Regions from separate parts of the Paenibacillus sp. Mc5Re-14 genome, predicted to be linked through region 4. Evidence: a T-box and tRNA genes for the amino acid it is inferred to sense, from the RefSeq annotation. Region 4 holds a T-box; the other regions hold tRNA genes.
What was found. The T-box of region 4 lies ahead of tyrS (tyrosine--tRNA ligase). A T-box ahead of a tRNA ligase gene usually reads a tRNA of that ligase, here a tRNA-Tyr.

Region 1 (3,572 bases), 1.2 Mb from region 4:
GAAGATGCAGGTTACCCGCGACAAGACGGAAAGACCCCATGGAGCTTTACTGCAGCTTGATATTGAATTTGGGTACGATCTGTACAGGATAGGTGGGAGCCGTTGAATCTTGAGCGCCAGCTTGAGAGGAGGCATCCTTGGGATACCACCCTGATCGTATCTAGGTTCTAACTTGGTACCGTGATCCGGTGCGAGGACAGTGTCAGGTGGGCAGTTTGACTGGGGCGGTCGCCTCCTAAAGAGTAACGGAGGCGCCCCAAGGTTCCCTCAGAATGGTTGGAAATCATTCGAAGAGTGCAAAGGCAGAAGGGAGCTTGACTGCGAGACCTACAAGTCGAGCAGGGACGAAAGTCGGGCTTAGTGATCCGGTGGTACCGCATGGAAGGGCCATCGCTCAACGGATAAAAGCTACCCTGGGGATAACAGGCTTATCTCCCCCAAGAGTCCACATCGACGGGGAGGTTTGGCACCTCGATGTCGGCTCATCGCATCCTGGGGCTGAAGTAGGTCCCAAGGGTTGGGCTGTTCGCCCATTAAAGCGGTACGCGAGCTGGGTTCAGAACGTCGTGAGACAGTTCGGTCCCTATCTGTCGTGGGCGTAGGAAATTTGAGAGGAGCTGTCCTTAGTACGAGAGGACCGGGATGGACGTACCGCTGGTGTACCAGTTGTTCCGCCAGGAGCACCGCTGGGTAGCTATGTACGGAAGGGATAAGCGCTGAAAGCATCTAAGCGTGAAGCCCCCCTCAAGATGAGATTTCCCAATTCGTAAGACCCCTTGAAGACGACGAGGTAGATAGGTTGGGGGTGGAAGTGCAGTAATGCATGGAGCTGACCAATACTAATCGGTCGAGGGCTTATCCTAAGATAAGACGCAATAAGTTTCGGATTCAGTTTTCAAGGTGTAACCTTGAAACAAGTGTTAATATTCCCTGATAGCTCAGTTGGTAGAGCACTCGACTGTTAATCGAGTTGTCACAGGTTCGAGTCCTGTTCGGGGAGCCATATGGAGAGGTGTCCGAGTTGGCCGAAGGAGCACGATTGGAAATCGTGTAGGCGCCAAAAGCGTCTCGAGGGTTCGAATCCCTCTCTCTCCGCCAGAATTATTCTATAGCATGGCCCGTTGGTCAAGGGGTTAAGACACCTCCCTTTCACGGAGGTAACAGGGGTTCGAATCCCCTACGGGTCATAAAAAAAATTGCATTAAAAAGTTTGTTATGGTATAATACGAGAAGTGTTCCGTTGAGGAGGCTTAGCTCAGCTGGGAGAGCATCTGCCTTACAAGCAGAGGGTCGGGGGTTCGATCCCCTCAGCCTCCACCATTTTAAAATAAATACTTATTACTGTCGCGGGGTGGAGCAGTTCGGTAGCTCGTCGGGCTCATAACCCGAAGGTCGCAGGTTCAAATCCTGCCCCCGCAACCAATTTAAATCTATTATGGAACTGTGGTGTAGAGGCCTAACATGCCTGCCTGTCACGCAGGAGATCGCGGGTTCGAATCCCGTCAGTTCCGCCATTATTAATGTATTAATTGATAAAGGGTCTTATTGTAAGGCTCGGTAGCTCAGTCGGTAGAGCAGAGGACTGAAAATCCTCGTGTCGGCGGTTCGATTCCGTCCCGAGCCACTTTTAATTGAATAGTTTTTGTGCCGGTGTAGCTCAATTGGTAGAGCAACTGACTTGTAATCAGTAGGTTGGGGGTTCAAGTCCTCTCGCCGGCACCATTTTGGAGGATTAGCGAAGTGGCCAAACGCATCAGACTGTAAATCTGCTCCCTTACGGGTTCGGTGGTTCGAATCCATCATCCTCCACCAGTTTTATAGGGGCATAGTTTAAAGGTAGAACAACGGTCTCCAAAACCGTTGGTGTGGGTTCAATTCCTGCTGCCCCTGCCAATTACTTCTTTTCCTGTGGCGGTCGTGGCGAAGTGGTTAACGCACCGGACTGTGACTCCGGCATTCGTGGGTTCAAGCCCCATCGGCCGCCCTTTCTTATTGGGGATTAGCCAAGCGGTAAGGCAACGGACTTTGACTCCGTCATGCATAGGTTCAAATCCTATATCCCCAGCCATCTTATGCGGACGTGGCTCAGCGGTAGAGCATCGCCTTGCCAAGGCGAGGGTCGCGGGTTCGATTCCCGTCGTCCGCTTTTTATACTCTGGCGCCATAGCCAAGTGGTAAGGCAAAGCTCTGCAAAAGCTTTATTCCCCAGTTCAAATCTGGGTGGCGCCTCCATAACTTAATATGCCGGCGTGGCGGAATGGCAGACGCGCTCGACTCAAAATCGAGTGGGAAACCGTGGAGGTTCGAGTCCTCTCGCCGGTATATATAGAAGGATGATAAAATGCTTTAATGCATTTTATCATCCTTTTTATTATTCGTATTCTTAACTTTGGCAACAAGATTAACTTGGATCCAGATGAGTGGAAGATAAGAACTTTGCAGAGATCCTTTTTAATTAGGTTTATATTTGACTGGGACTTTGAAAGTTGTAGTAGGATGATGGTACTGAAAAAACATTTATAGTTTATTAAGTGTAAGAGAAATGAGGAATGCATATGCAGGAAAGAATTTTGGAAGCTTTTGTAGAGGAAGTTCATGAGAATGGCTTGAAATTTACTATGGATGATCTTGCGAAAAGACTTGCCATCAGTAAGCGTACATTGTACGAGAATTTTTCATCTAAGACGCTTATTTTAGAGACACTGATTGAGCGTACAAATGATGATATGATTCAAAAGACAGAACAAATTATCCGAAACAATGAATTATCTTTGTTAGAAAAGATTAAACAGTCGATTAGGGTTATGCCGCTGTATTATAAGTTTTATGATTTAAGAATATTAGACCAGATGAAAAAATATTATCCTGAGCAATGGAAAAGAGTACATGCTGATTTAAATGATTGGTCTCCGATTAGAACATTAATTCAGGAAGGTATCCGAGAAGGAATTATTGTGAATAAAAATGAGGCTCTGATCATGAAGCTTATTATTGATTCAGTAAATTTAACGCTTGATCAGCGTTTCTTTCTGGATAACAGTGTGACGGTAGAGGAAGCAACTTATTCCATTGTAGATATATTGTTATTTGGGTTAGTCGAAAAACAAAAATAGCCTAATAATATGTGCATATTAATAGAGGCTTTTTTTATGTGAAAACTAATAAAACAATTAAAGTTTTTTTGTTTTTGAAGTTGGGATACTGAAATTAACTATTGATAAATAAAAGGGGTTCTGAAAAGGAAGGGTGGAAATATGTCTATACTGACAAGAAATCGGGGAGCAATGCTGTTATTGATGCTTAACATTTTTTTAGCATTCATGGGGATTGGATTAGTTGTTCCTGTTTTACCTAAATTTATAAGCGAGCTAGGGATGAACGGTTCTTCCATGGGGCTGATGGTTGCAGCTTTTGCGTTGACACAGCTTTTATTATCACCGCTGTCAGGAAAATTATCTGACCGTTATGGACGTAAAAAGTTGATTGTTTCTGGAATGTTCATTTTTATGCTGTCAGAGCTTGTTTTTGGACTGGCGAGTTCCGTCCCTACTTTGTTTGTTGCACGAATCATG
Region 2 (3,572 bases), 2.8 Mb from region 4:
AAGAGAATTCTAAGGCGCGCGGAAGAACTCTCGTTAAGGAACTCGGCAAAATGACCCCGTAACTTCGGGAGAAGGGGTGCCTCGGTAGGGTGAATAGCCCGAGGGGGCCGCAGTGAAAAGGCCCAAGCGACTGTTTAGCAAAAACACAGGTCTGTGCGAAGCCGCAAGGCGAAGTATACGGGCTGACGCCTGCCCGGTGCTGGAAGGTTAAGGGGAGTGGTAAGCCTTCGGGCGAAGCTATGAACCGAAGCCCCAGTAAACGGCGGCCGTAACTATAACGGTCCTAAGGTAGCGAAATTCCTTGTCAGGTAAATTCTGACCCGCACGAATGGCGTAACGACTTGGGCGCTGTCTCAACGAGAGATCCGGTGAAATTTTAATACCTGTGAAGATGCAGGTTACCCGCGACAAGACGGAAAGACCCCATGGAGCTTTACTGCAGCTTGATATTGAATTTGGGTACGATCTGTACAGGATAGGTGGGAGCCGTAGAACTTTGAGCGCCAGCTTGAAGGGAGGCATCCTTGGGATACCACCCTGATCGTATCTAGGTTCTAACTTGGTACCGTGATCCGGTACGAGGACAGTGTCAGGTGGGCAGTTTGACTGGGGCGGTCGCCTCCTAAAGAGTAACGGAGGCGCCCCAAGGTTCCCTCAGAATGGTTGGAAATCATTCGAAGAGTGCAAAGGCAGAAGGGAGCTTGACTGCGAGACCTACAAGTCGAGCAGGGACGAAAGTCGGGCTTAGTGATCCGGTGGTACCGCATGGAAGGGCCATCGCTCAACGGATAAAAGCTACCCTGGGGATAACAGGCTTATCTCCCCCAAGAGTCCACATCGACGGGGAGGTTTGGCACCTCGATGTCGGCTCATCGCATCCTGGGGCTGAAGTAGGTCCCAAGGGTTGGGCTGTTCGCCCATTAAAGCGGTACGCGAGCTGGGTTCAGAACGTCGTGAGACAGTTCGGTCCCTATCTGTCGTGGGCGTAGGAAATTTGAGAGGAGCTGTCCTTAGTACGAGAGGACCGGGATGGACGTACCGCTGGTGTACCAGTTGTTCCGCCAGGAGCACCGCTGGGTAGCTATGTACGGAAGGGATAAGCGCTGAAAGCATCTAAGCGTGAAGCCCCCCTCAAGATGAGATTTCCCAATTAGTAAGACCCCTTGAAGACGACGAGGTAGATAGGTTGGGGGTGGAAGTGCAGTAATGCATGGAGCTGACCAATACTAATCGGTCGAGGGCTTATCCTAAGATAAAGCGCAATGAAGTTTCGGATCCAGTTTTCAGGGTGTAACCTTGAAGTTAGAATTTGCGAGGCAAATTCATGTTTGGTGGCGATAGCGGAGGGGTTCCACACGTACCCATCCCGAACACGACCGTTAAGCCCTCCAGCGCCGATGGTACTTGGACCGCAGGGTCCTGGGAGAGTAGGACGCCGCCAAGCATAAGCCCCTTCTCTGGGGATTTTTTTTCGCCTGTAAGACTAACCTCTACATAATCAGAATTTTAATGGTTATTTCTAAGATGGGGCTATAGCTCAGCTGGGAGAGCGCCTGCCTTGCACGCAGGAGGTCAGGGGTTCGATCCCCCTTGGCTCCACCAATATTCCCTGATAGCTCAGTTGGTAGAGCACTCGACTGTTAATCGAGTTGTCACAGGTTCGAGTCCTGTTCGGGGAGCCATATGGAGAGGTGTCCGAGTTGGCCGAAGGAGCACGATTGGAAATCGTGTAGGCGCCAAAAGCGTCTCGAGGGTTCGAATCCCTCTCTCTCCGCCAGCTCTTATAATAGATATGTGGCCCGTTGGTCAAGGGGTTAAGACACCTCCCTTTCACGGAGGTAACAGGGGTTCGAATCCCCTACGGGTCATAGTAGTATGGAGGCTTAGCTCAGCTGGGAGAGCATCTGCCTTACAAGCAGAGGGTCGGGGGTTCGATCCCCTCAGCCTCCACCATTAATAATATTGAGAAGTACCTTCAATGTCGCGGGGTGGAGCAGTTCGGTAGCTCGTCGGGCTCATAACCCGAAGGTCGTAGGTTCAAATCCTGCCCCCGCAATTAATTTCCTGATGGAAATGCCTCTGGAACTGTGGTGTAGAGGCCTAACATGCCTGCCTGTCACGCAGGAGATCGCGGGTTCGAATCCCGTCAGTTCCGCCATTTAACTTAATATGCCGGTGTAGCTCAACTGGTAGAGCAACTGACTTGTAATCAGTAGGTTGGGGGTTCAAGTCCTCTCGCCGGCACCATTTTGGAGGATTAGCGAAGTGGCCAAACGCATCAGACTGTAAATCTGCTCCCTTACGGGTTCGGTGGTTCGAATCCATCATCCTCCACCAGTTTTATTATTATGGTGGTCGTGACGAATGGATTAACGTACCGAATTGTGGCTACGGCATTCGTGGGTCCAAGGCCCATTGATCGCCCTGTTAAATACATAATGGGGATTAGCCAAGCGGTAAGGCAACGGACTTTGACTCCGTCATGCATAGGTTCAAATCCTATATCCCCAGCCATTAAGAGCCATTAGCTCAGTTGGTAGAGCACCTGACTTTTAATCAGGGTGTCGAAGGTTCGAGTCCTTCATGGCTCACCATTATCATTGTATGCGCGTGTGGCGGAATTGGCAGACGCACTAGACTTAGGATCTAGCGTCTTTGACGTGGGGGTTCAAGTCCCTCCACGCGCATATTGTTTTTGCGGACGTGGCTCAGCGGTAGAGCATCGCCTTGCCAAGGCGAGGGTCGCGGGTTCGATTCCCGTCGTCCGCTCCATATTTGCGCCCTTAGCTCAGCTGGATAGAGCGTTTGACTACGAATCAAAAGGCCGGGAGTTCGAATCTCTCAGGGCGCGCCATTAATTTCATAAGCCGGTGTGGCGGAATTGGCAGACGCGCGCGACTCAAAATCGTGAGGGAAACCGTGGAGGTTCGAGTCCTCTCACCGGCATCTATTACGGGATGTAGCTCAGCTTGGTAGAGCACCTGGTTTGGGACCAGGGGGTCGCATGTTCAAATCGTGTCATCCCGACCATTTTTTTGCGGGTGTAGTTCAATGGTAGAACTCCAGCCTTCCAAGCTGGTAGCGTGGGTTCGATTCCCATCACCCGCTTTATATAGATGAAAAAAGAGACGGCTTATGCCATCTCTTTTTTTTGTACTTTTAAAAAATATCGTGTTCTAGTCAATAAAGCTCAAGAGTTAGAACATTATAGTCTAAATCGATGAGATTGCAATTGTTATACTTCATCGATTTACACAGACTGGTTACTCATCGTCCTTACTAAGCTAACATGCCCCGTTAGTTGCCCCACTATTTTAAAACTCCTTTTCTAATTCAAGTCGCTCGGAGCTCCAATCCCATAACTCGATAGCACGATTGTAGTTGTATGATTTCTCTGAAGATTTGATTTCTTTGAATCCGTCCCACTTTGAATAGAGTTGGTGAGTACAAGCTTTGCCAGATCATTTCCTAATTGTTTGGTTGTACGAATGCTGGAACGAACGAAACGGAGTTATGGCATTACATTATTCCACATAAATCGCAGGAAGAAGAATAGGAAACTGGGGAATAAT
Region 3 (3,572 bases), 2.6 Mb from region 4:
TGGAGCTGACCAATACTAATCGGTCGAGGGCTTATCCTAAAGATAAGGCGCAAGGAAGTTTCGGATCCAGTTTTCAGGGTGTAACCTTGAAGTTAGAATTTGCGAGGCAAATTCATGTTTGGTGGCGATAGCGGAGGGGTTCCACACGTACCCATCCCGAACACGACCGTTAAGCCCTCCAGCGCCGATGGTACTTGGACCGCAGGGTCCTGGGAGAGTAGGACGCCGCCAAGCAAAGTCCTTTAAAGGATGATAAAATTATAAATTAGGGCCTTTAGCTCAGCTGGTTAGAGCGCACCCCTGATAAGGGTGAGGTCGGTGGTTCGAGTCCACTAAGGCCCACCATTTCTAGATTGACTAAAAGTATGGGGCTATAGCTCAGCTGGGAGAGCGCCTGCCTTGCACGCAGGAGGTCAGGGGTTCGATCCCCCTTGGCTCCACCAATATTCCCTGATAGCTCAGTTGGTAGAGCACTCGACTGTTAATCGAGTTGTCACAGGTTCGAGTCCTGTTCGGGGAGCCATATTTTTAATACTTCTGGATTTTATATATAAGGTGGCGGCGTAGCTCAGCTGGCTAGAGCGTACGGTTCATACCCGTGAGGTCGGGGGTTCGATCCCCTCTGCCGCTACTCGGAGAGATACCCAAGTGGCTATAAGGGGACCCTCTGCTAAGGGGTTAGACTGCGAAAGTGGTGCGAGGGTTCGAATCCCTCTCTCTCCGCCATAAATTTATTAAATCAGAATTCATTTTGTAAGGCCCGTTGGTCAAGGGGTTAAGACACCTCCCTTTCACGGAGGTAACAGGGGTTCGAATCCCCTACGGGTCATAATATGGAGGCTTAGCTCAGCTGGGAGAGCATCTGCCTTACAAGCAGAGGGTCGGGGGTTCGATCCCCTCAGCCTCCACCATATTTTATATCGCGGGGTGGAGCAGTTCGGTAGCTCGTCGGGCTCATAACCCGAAGGTCGTAGGTTCAAATCCTGCCCCCGCAATTAATTTCCTGATGGAAATGCCTCTGGAACTGTGGTGTAGAGGCCTAACATGCCTGCCTGTCACGCAGGAGATCGCGGGTTCGAATCCCGTCAGTTCCGCCATTTATATGCATATAGTACGAACTATATAGTATATTTATAAAATTAAATATGGCTCGGTAGCTCAGTCGGTAGAGCAGAGGACTGAAAATCCTCGTGTCGGCGGTTCGATTCCGTCCCGAGCCACCTTTCAAGTGGGAATTGGTAATGTGCCGGTGTAGCTCAATTGGTAGAGCAACTGACTTGTAATCAGTAGGTTGGGGGTTCAAGTCCTCTCGCCGGCACCATTTTGGAGGATTAGCGAAGTGGCCAAACGCATCAGACTGTAAATCTGCTCCCTTACGGGTTCGGTGGTTCGAATCCATCATCCTCCACCAGTTTTATAATCATATGGCGGTCGTGGCGAAGTGGTTAACGCACCGGACTGTGACTCCGGCATTCGTGGGTTCAAGCCCCATCGGCCGCCCTTTGATTCTTAATTTAATGGGGATTAGCCAAGCGGTAAGGCAACGGACTTTGACTCCGTCATGCATAGGTTCAAATCCTATATCCCCAGCCATTAAGAGCCATTAGCTCAGTTGGTAGAGCACCTGACTTTTAATCAGGGTGTCGAAGGTTCGAGTCCTTCATGGCTCACCATTTATAAATTATTTTGCGGTCGTGGCGGAATTGGCAGACGCGCACGGTTCAGGTCCGTGTGGGCTAACCCCCCGTGGAGGTTCGAGTCCTCTCGACCGCACCATATTTTGCGGACGTGGCTCAGCGGTAGAGCATCGCCTTGCCAAGGCGAGGGTCGCGGGTTCGATTCCCGTCGTCCGCTCCATTATCCATACGGCGCCATAGCCAAGTGGTAAGGCAAAGCTCTGCAAAAGCTTCATCCCCAGTTCAAATCTGGGTGGCGCCTTAACTGCTCATTATGGAATTTGATATGCGCCCTTAGCTCAGCTGGATAGAGCGTTTGACTACGAATCAAAAGGCCGGGAGTTCGAATCTCTCAGGGCGCGCCATTTCTTAAAAAATGTATAATGTCGGGATGTAGCTCAGCTTGGTAGAGCACCTGGTTTGGGACCAGGGGGTCGCATGTTCAAATCGTGTCATCCCGATACTGATTTGCGGGTGTAGTTCAATGGTAGAACTCCAGCCTTCCAAGCTGGTAGCGTGGGTTCGATTCCCATCACCCGCTTTTTGCTATAGCGGATTCTTGTTGCCTCAGTGGTGACACCTTATAAATAAAGAGAGCCTGTCTGGGGACAGAGCTCTCTCTTTTTTTGTACATTTATATTCCATAGATTCCACAAAGTGATGGCTATTGTTAGTGCTTGCCATCGGTGTATCTCTCCTGTTCCTGCAGGGGGATACACCGATAACTGATCTAGTGCACAGATTTTACACTGGAATGGTTAGTTGGATGGAGGTTCCCTGATTTGGAGCAGAAGTCATGCTCATGAAGCCGCCTACTCCTCTAGCTCGTTCTTCCATGCTGAACAATCCAACTCCCTCTCCTTTGGATTCTCCAGAGAAGCCCATACCCTCATCCCGAATAGTTACTTTTATTATTTCGTCTTGATCCTCTACATCAACGTATGCTTCTGCTACATCTGCGTATTTAGCCACATTCGTCAGTGCTTCCTGTACAATTCTATAGATTGCTATTTCTTTTCGGATATCAAGGCGTTTACGTAAAGTACATTGAAAATGCACTTTGATTCCGTAATGCGAACAGAAATTTTCAATATAAGTTCTTAGGGCCGGTACGACACCCAAATCATCCAGAACTGAGGGACGAAGTTCCCACGCTAAGCCACGAACATCTTTAATGATATCAGTTACCTGTGTACGCAGATTTTCCAGAGTAGCACTGGGCTGTTCAGCTAGTTGGCTATCTAGTTGAATAATAAGTGAAAACAGGCTTTGACCAATCCCATCATGAAGCTCTCTTGAAAAGCGTTTACGCTCTTCCTCCTGTATTTGCATGACTTGCGTCATCATGGTCTGAAGCTCTGCCTCTACTTTTTTTAATTTAGTTACTTCATTACGGATCGCTAAGTACTGATAGGGTTTACCTTCCTCGTCCATAAATGGAACTATCGTGGTATTCACCCAGTAGTAGCTGTTATCTTTAGCACGATTTCGTATTTCTCCCTGCCATACCTCACCTGAACGGATCGTAGTCCACAGGTTCTTCATGAAGGCTCGAGTATGATAGCCCGAATTAATGAGACGATGATCCTGCCCGATCAATTCTTCACGACTATATTGCGAAATCTCACAGAACTTATCGTTTACGTACTGAATAATTCCTCGATGATCGGTCAGAGCAACGATGGAAGATGTATCTAGAGCAAATTTAAGATTGGATAGCTGATGGAGAGAACTACGCAGTACATGGAGAAAAGGAGAATCTGGTATATGAATTTCCAAATCATTCAGTAGTTTATCGGTTGACTCCCCAAAGGCGGGCTGCAGTAAAGGGTTAGAAGGTTCATTCATAATGGAGCAACCCCTTTTTCAGTGCAAATTTGACCAACTCAGGCCGTG
Region 4 (3,572 bases):
TGCTTTAGCCGTTTAGCCGCCTCGGACAATCTTCTCCTTCTTATATATTGTTGAACTGTAAAACCCGAAATGGCCTGAAAAACCCGCTGGAAATGAAATGCTGAAAAGTATGCCTGTGAAGCAACCTCGGCAATTTTTAAATCCTCCCGGAGATTCAATTCAATAAACTCAATCGCACACTGAATTCGTTTAAAGTAGTCCATATAATCCTTCCCCGCACTTGTAATTTATCTAGCCTACATCCACATTGGGTAACCCACGTATTCATTATGTATAACTCTTTACCTACTTGTTTGATTATTTGTGCTAAGTTTACCACGGCTTTTCATTTGGCAGAAATAAAAAAAAGCAGCACTGAGATGTAAAATCAATCTCAACGCTGCTAGTGAATGTATTTTAATTATCCGAGCTTGATTTTAGCAAATTTCCGTTTACCTACCTGTACAATGTCGCCTTCTTGCGGCTTGTATGCTTCGTTCACATCGGTCCACTTCTCTTCATTAATTTTAACCGAACCCTGCTGAATACTACGCTTGGCCTCACCGTTAGATGCTGCAAAGCCTAGATGAGTCAGCAACTGGATCACACGAATGCCGCCTTCTTCTAGCTGATCTGCTGTCAAGGTGAATTCTTCAATATCATCAGGAAGCGCGCGTTGTTGGAATACGGTCACAAAATGCTGCTTGGCTGCTTCCGCCGCTTCTTCACCGTGGTACATGCGGACTAATGTTCCGGCCAGTTTCATTTTGGCATCACGTGGATGCACAGAACCCTCCTTAACACCTTTCGCCAGCTCTGCCAGCTCCTCATTGGTAATATCCGTTGCAAGCTCAAAATATTTCAGCATCAGCTCGTCAGGAACGGACATTGATTTACCGTAAATTTCGTTTGGCTCCTCATCCACACCAATGTAGTTCCCCAAACTTTTGCTCATCTTCTGAACGCCATCAAGACCCTCAAGCAGTGGTAATGTAATAGTTGCCTGCGGCTCCACTCCGTATTCTTTTTGCAGCGTTCTACCCATCAGCAGATTAAACTTCTGATCTGTACCACCCAATTCTATATCACTTTGGAGAGCCACAGAATCCATGCCCTGCATCAGCGGGTAAAAGAACTCATGGATGCTGATCGGCAGGCCGTTTTGGTATCTTTTTGTAAAATCATCCCGCTCCAACATACGGGCAACCGTTACTTTAGCAGACAGGGTTACCACATCCGCAAAAGACATCGGGCCTAACCATTCAGAATTGTAGTATACCTTTGTCTTTTCAGGATCGAGAATCTTAAAAATTTGTTCCTTGTATGTTTGTGCATTGCGCTGTACATCTTCCTCAGTCAGTTGCTTGCGGGTCTCCGATTTACCTGTCGGATCACCAATTCTGCCTGTAAAATCTCCGATAATCAGTTGCACTTGATGACCTAATTCCTGGAACTGACGCAGTTTGTGCATAACAACCGTATGTCCGATGTGAATGTCGGGCGCAGACGGATCCAGACCCAGCTTAATTTTGAGTGGCTCGCCGCTAACAACCGATTTAACAACCTTACGCTTCAGCTCATCCTCAGGTACAATTTCCGCTACTCCACGACGTATCACTTCTAGTTGTCGTTCTACCTCTGCCTGTTGCTCAGGCTTCAATTCTTCCCACTTCATCCTGAATCCCTCCTATTTTTCATCCAAAAATTACTATTTTAACAAACCAAAAAGCCCCTTTCATCCCAAGGGACGAGAAGGAGCTGCTCGCGTTACCACCCTAATTAAAGAAACGTATGCAAAAGCAAACGTTTCTTTCACTTCATTCCTATAACGGGTCTACACCCGGTACCGGATTACTATGATGAGCTTCGCAAACCTGCAAAAGCCTTCCATTCATCCAGACAGCTCCAGACGGTAATTCAAAGGAGGGACGCTACCGATTCACACCACCCATCGGCTCTCTGCACAACGTGATTCCGCCTTCTACTGAAGTCTTTCTCTGCTTTTCACGATATTTACTTTGACCTATTTATAACACACTGTTTTTATGTAGTCAACGACACCAAAAGACAGGCTTTTTAGCATATGGGTTCATTTTGTAATTTTATGCTATAATAATGGCTGTTATAAAGGAGGAAGACTTAATGGTTGAAGAAAAAAACAATGTATCAGAGCCAAAGCCTTCCCGCTTACGGAGAACCATGCGAAGGCTCGGCCGTGTCATAAAGTGGGTCGTCATCATCGGTTTTATGGGAGCACTATTCGCAGGAGGAACCGCCGCCGGCTATATTGCTTCTATTGTAAAAAACGAGCCCGTGCGTTCCAGATCTACGATTCTACAGGAAGTAGATAAAAATGCAATTACAGGCTTCGCTTATTTCAATGATGGCTCTCCCATCGGGCAGCTTCGGACCGAGGAAGATCGAAGACCTGTTACATTTAAGGAGATTCCTCAGCTCGTCATTGACGCAGTCATTGCTATTGAAGATAACCATTTTTACGAGCATAAAGGTGTCGATTTGTCGGGAACGCTGCGTGCTGTGAAGCAAAAGGCACTACATGAATCCGTACAAACTGGAGGGAGTACTCTTACCCAGCAGCTTGCACGTCGTGTCTTTTTAAATCTTGATCGTACGGATGACCGCAAGGTCAAAGAAATTTTACTATCTCTGCGCCTGGAGCGCTTCCTGAGTAAGCAGCAAATAATTACAGCCTATCTCAATAAGGTACCTTTCGGTAACGGATCAAGCGGTTACAACGTCTTTGGTATTAAAGCAGCGGCCAAAGGTATTTTTAATGAGAATGATTTGGGCAAGCTTAATGTAGCCCAAGCTGCCTATCTGGCAGGTTTGCCACAACTCCCTTCTTCTTATTCTGCTTACAACGGTAAAGGCGAATTTAATGAAGCTGGTTTTAAAAGAGCGATCAACCGCCAGCACCTGGTGCTCAGCCGAATGCTGGAGGAGAACAAAATCAATAAAGCACAATATGATGAAGCGATGGCTTTTGATATCAAAAAATCTCTCGCACCACGCACTGTTAAGGCTTATAACACCTATCCATATCTTATGATGGAAACAGAGCGGCAAGCTGCGCAGGCACTCATGTCTGTCACCAATCCGAGTCAAAAGGCTAATGCCAGTGCGGATACCAAAACCAAGGATGATAACGACTTGCTCAAAGAAGCCGAACAGCAGCTTCGCACAGGCGGCTATATGGTATATACCACCATTGATAAGAGCGTGTACAAATCTATGCGTCAAATTGCAGAAAATAAGGACAACTTCTCTGCTACTAGTAAAACCAAAGGTGACGAGCAAGCGGCAGCCATTCTGATTCAGCATAAAACCGGCGCCATTCTCGGTATGATGGAAGGTCGTGACTTCCAAAAAGAGCAAATGAACTACGCTACCCAGATGGTACGCCAGCCGGGTTCAGCCATGAAACCGATTGCTGCTTATCTGCCTGCTTTGGACAGCGGTCTTGTACAGCCTGGCACGATTGTGGATGATGCCCCTATTATTTTGAAGGATGGCAGTAATGGATATCACATCCCGAAAAATTCCAACAACCGCTACCAAGGATTAGTCACAGC

Region 1: it has a tRNA-Tyr gene. The T-box ahead of tyrS (tyrosine--tRNA ligase) is inferred to sense a tRNA for this amino acid. The anticodon was not compared.
Region 2: it has a tRNA-Tyr gene. The T-box ahead of tyrS (tyrosine--tRNA ligase) is inferred to sense a tRNA for this amino acid. The anticodon was not compared.
Region 3: it has a tRNA-Tyr gene. The T-box ahead of tyrS (tyrosine--tRNA ligase) is inferred to sense a tRNA for this amino acid. The anticodon was not compared.

Annotation. Positions count from the first base shown of each region.
Region 1 covers NZ_CVPD01000001.1:3,513,303-3,516,874, forward strand. The annotation lists rRNA gene BN1546_RS15840 (23S ribosomal RNA) at 1-863, shown strand, start outside; tRNA gene BN1546_RS15845 (tRNA-Asn) at 928-1,003, shown strand; tRNA gene BN1546_RS15850 (tRNA-Ser) at 1,007-1,098, shown strand; tRNA gene BN1546_RS15855 (tRNA-Glu) at 1,116-1,187, shown strand; tRNA gene BN1546_RS15860 (tRNA-Val) at 1,245-1,320, shown strand; tRNA gene BN1546_RS15865 (tRNA-Met) at 1,346-1,422, shown strand; tRNA gene BN1546_RS15870 (tRNA-Asp) at 1,438-1,514, shown strand; tRNA gene BN1546_RS15875 (tRNA-Phe) at 1,552-1,624, shown strand; tRNA gene BN1546_RS15880 (tRNA-Thr) at 1,647-1,722, shown strand; tRNA gene BN1546_RS15885 (tRNA-Tyr) at 1,727-1,812, shown strand; tRNA gene BN1546_RS15890 (tRNA-Trp) at 1,820-1,893, shown strand; tRNA gene BN1546_RS15895 (tRNA-His) at 1,912-1,984, shown strand; tRNA gene BN1546_RS15900 (tRNA-Gln) at 1,994-2,068, shown strand; tRNA gene BN1546_RS15905 (tRNA-Gly) at 2,075-2,146, shown strand; tRNA gene BN1546_RS15910 (tRNA-Cys) at 2,158-2,232, shown strand; tRNA gene BN1546_RS15915 (tRNA-Leu) at 2,244-2,322, shown strand; gene BN1546_RS15920 (TetR/AcrR family transcriptional regulator) at 2,556-3,113, shown strand; gene BN1546_RS15925 (MFS transporter) at 3,255-3,572, shown strand, end outside.
Region 2 covers NZ_CVPD01000001.1:1,963,598-1,967,169, reverse strand. The annotation lists rRNA gene BN1546_RS09000 (23S ribosomal RNA) at 1-1,250, shown strand, start outside; rRNA gene rrf (5S ribosomal RNA) at 1,328-1,444, shown strand; tRNA gene BN1546_RS08990 (tRNA-Ala) at 1,527-1,602, shown strand; tRNA gene BN1546_RS08985 (tRNA-Asn) at 1,607-1,682, shown strand; tRNA gene BN1546_RS08980 (tRNA-Ser) at 1,686-1,777, shown strand; tRNA gene BN1546_RS08975 (tRNA-Glu) at 1,797-1,868, shown strand; tRNA gene BN1546_RS08970 (tRNA-Val) at 1,878-1,953, shown strand; tRNA gene BN1546_RS08965 (tRNA-Met) at 1,983-2,056, shown strand; tRNA gene BN1546_RS08960 (tRNA-Asp) at 2,082-2,158, shown strand; tRNA gene BN1546_RS08955 (tRNA-Thr) at 2,172-2,247, shown strand; tRNA gene BN1546_RS08950 (tRNA-Tyr) at 2,252-2,337, shown strand; tRNA gene BN1546_RS08945 (tRNA-Gln) at 2,440-2,514, shown strand; tRNA gene BN1546_RS08940 (tRNA-Lys) at 2,519-2,594, shown strand; tRNA gene BN1546_RS08935 (tRNA-Leu) at 2,607-2,687, shown strand; tRNA gene BN1546_RS08930 (tRNA-Gly) at 2,698-2,772, shown strand; tRNA gene BN1546_RS08925 (tRNA-Arg) at 2,778-2,854, shown strand; tRNA gene BN1546_RS08920 (tRNA-Leu) at 2,867-2,946, shown strand; tRNA gene BN1546_RS08915 (tRNA-Pro) at 2,954-3,030, shown strand; tRNA gene BN1546_RS08910 (tRNA-Gly) at 3,038-3,108, shown strand.
Region 3 covers NZ_CVPD01000001.1:2,088,870-2,092,441, reverse strand. The annotation lists rRNA gene BN1546_RS09605 (23S ribosomal RNA) at 1-39, shown strand, start outside; rRNA gene rrf (5S ribosomal RNA) at 118-234, shown strand; tRNA gene BN1546_RS09595 (tRNA-Ile) at 269-345, shown strand; tRNA gene BN1546_RS09590 (tRNA-Ala) at 368-443, shown strand; tRNA gene BN1546_RS09585 (tRNA-Asn) at 448-523, shown strand; tRNA gene BN1546_RS09580 (tRNA-Met) at 558-631, shown strand; tRNA gene BN1546_RS09575 (tRNA-Ser) at 635-726, shown strand; tRNA gene BN1546_RS09570 (tRNA-Glu) at 758-829, shown strand; tRNA gene BN1546_RS09565 (tRNA-Val) at 836-911, shown strand; tRNA gene BN1546_RS09560 (tRNA-Met) at 922-995, shown strand; tRNA gene BN1546_RS09555 (tRNA-Asp) at 1,021-1,097, shown strand; tRNA gene BN1546_RS09550 (tRNA-Phe) at 1,148-1,220, shown strand; tRNA gene BN1546_RS09545 (tRNA-Thr) at 1,246-1,321, shown strand; tRNA gene BN1546_RS09540 (tRNA-Tyr) at 1,326-1,411, shown strand; tRNA gene BN1546_RS09535 (tRNA-His) at 1,428-1,500, shown strand; tRNA gene BN1546_RS09530 (tRNA-Gln) at 1,519-1,593, shown strand; tRNA gene BN1546_RS09525 (tRNA-Lys) at 1,598-1,673, shown strand; tRNA gene BN1546_RS09520 (tRNA-Leu) at 1,689-1,776, shown strand; tRNA gene BN1546_RS09515 (tRNA-Gly) at 1,783-1,857, shown strand; tRNA gene BN1546_RS09510 (tRNA-Cys) at 1,868-1,938, shown strand; tRNA gene BN1546_RS09505 (tRNA-Arg) at 1,965-2,041, shown strand; tRNA gene BN1546_RS09500 (tRNA-Pro) at 2,064-2,137, shown strand; tRNA gene BN1546_RS09495 (tRNA-Gly) at 2,147-2,217, shown strand; gene BN1546_RS09490 (PAS domain-containing sensor histidine kinase) at 2,421-3,524, opposite strand; gene BN1546_RS09485 (response regulator) at 3,517-3,572, opposite strand, start outside.
Region 4 covers NZ_CVPD01000001.1:4,720,951-4,724,522, reverse strand. The annotation lists gene BN1546_RS21410 (AraC family transcriptional regulator) at 1-203, opposite strand, end outside; gene tyrS (tyrosine--tRNA ligase) at 401-1,654, opposite strand; T-box leader at 1,720-1,986, opposite strand; gene BN1546_RS21400 (transglycosylase domain-containing protein) at 2,122-3,572, shown strand, end outside.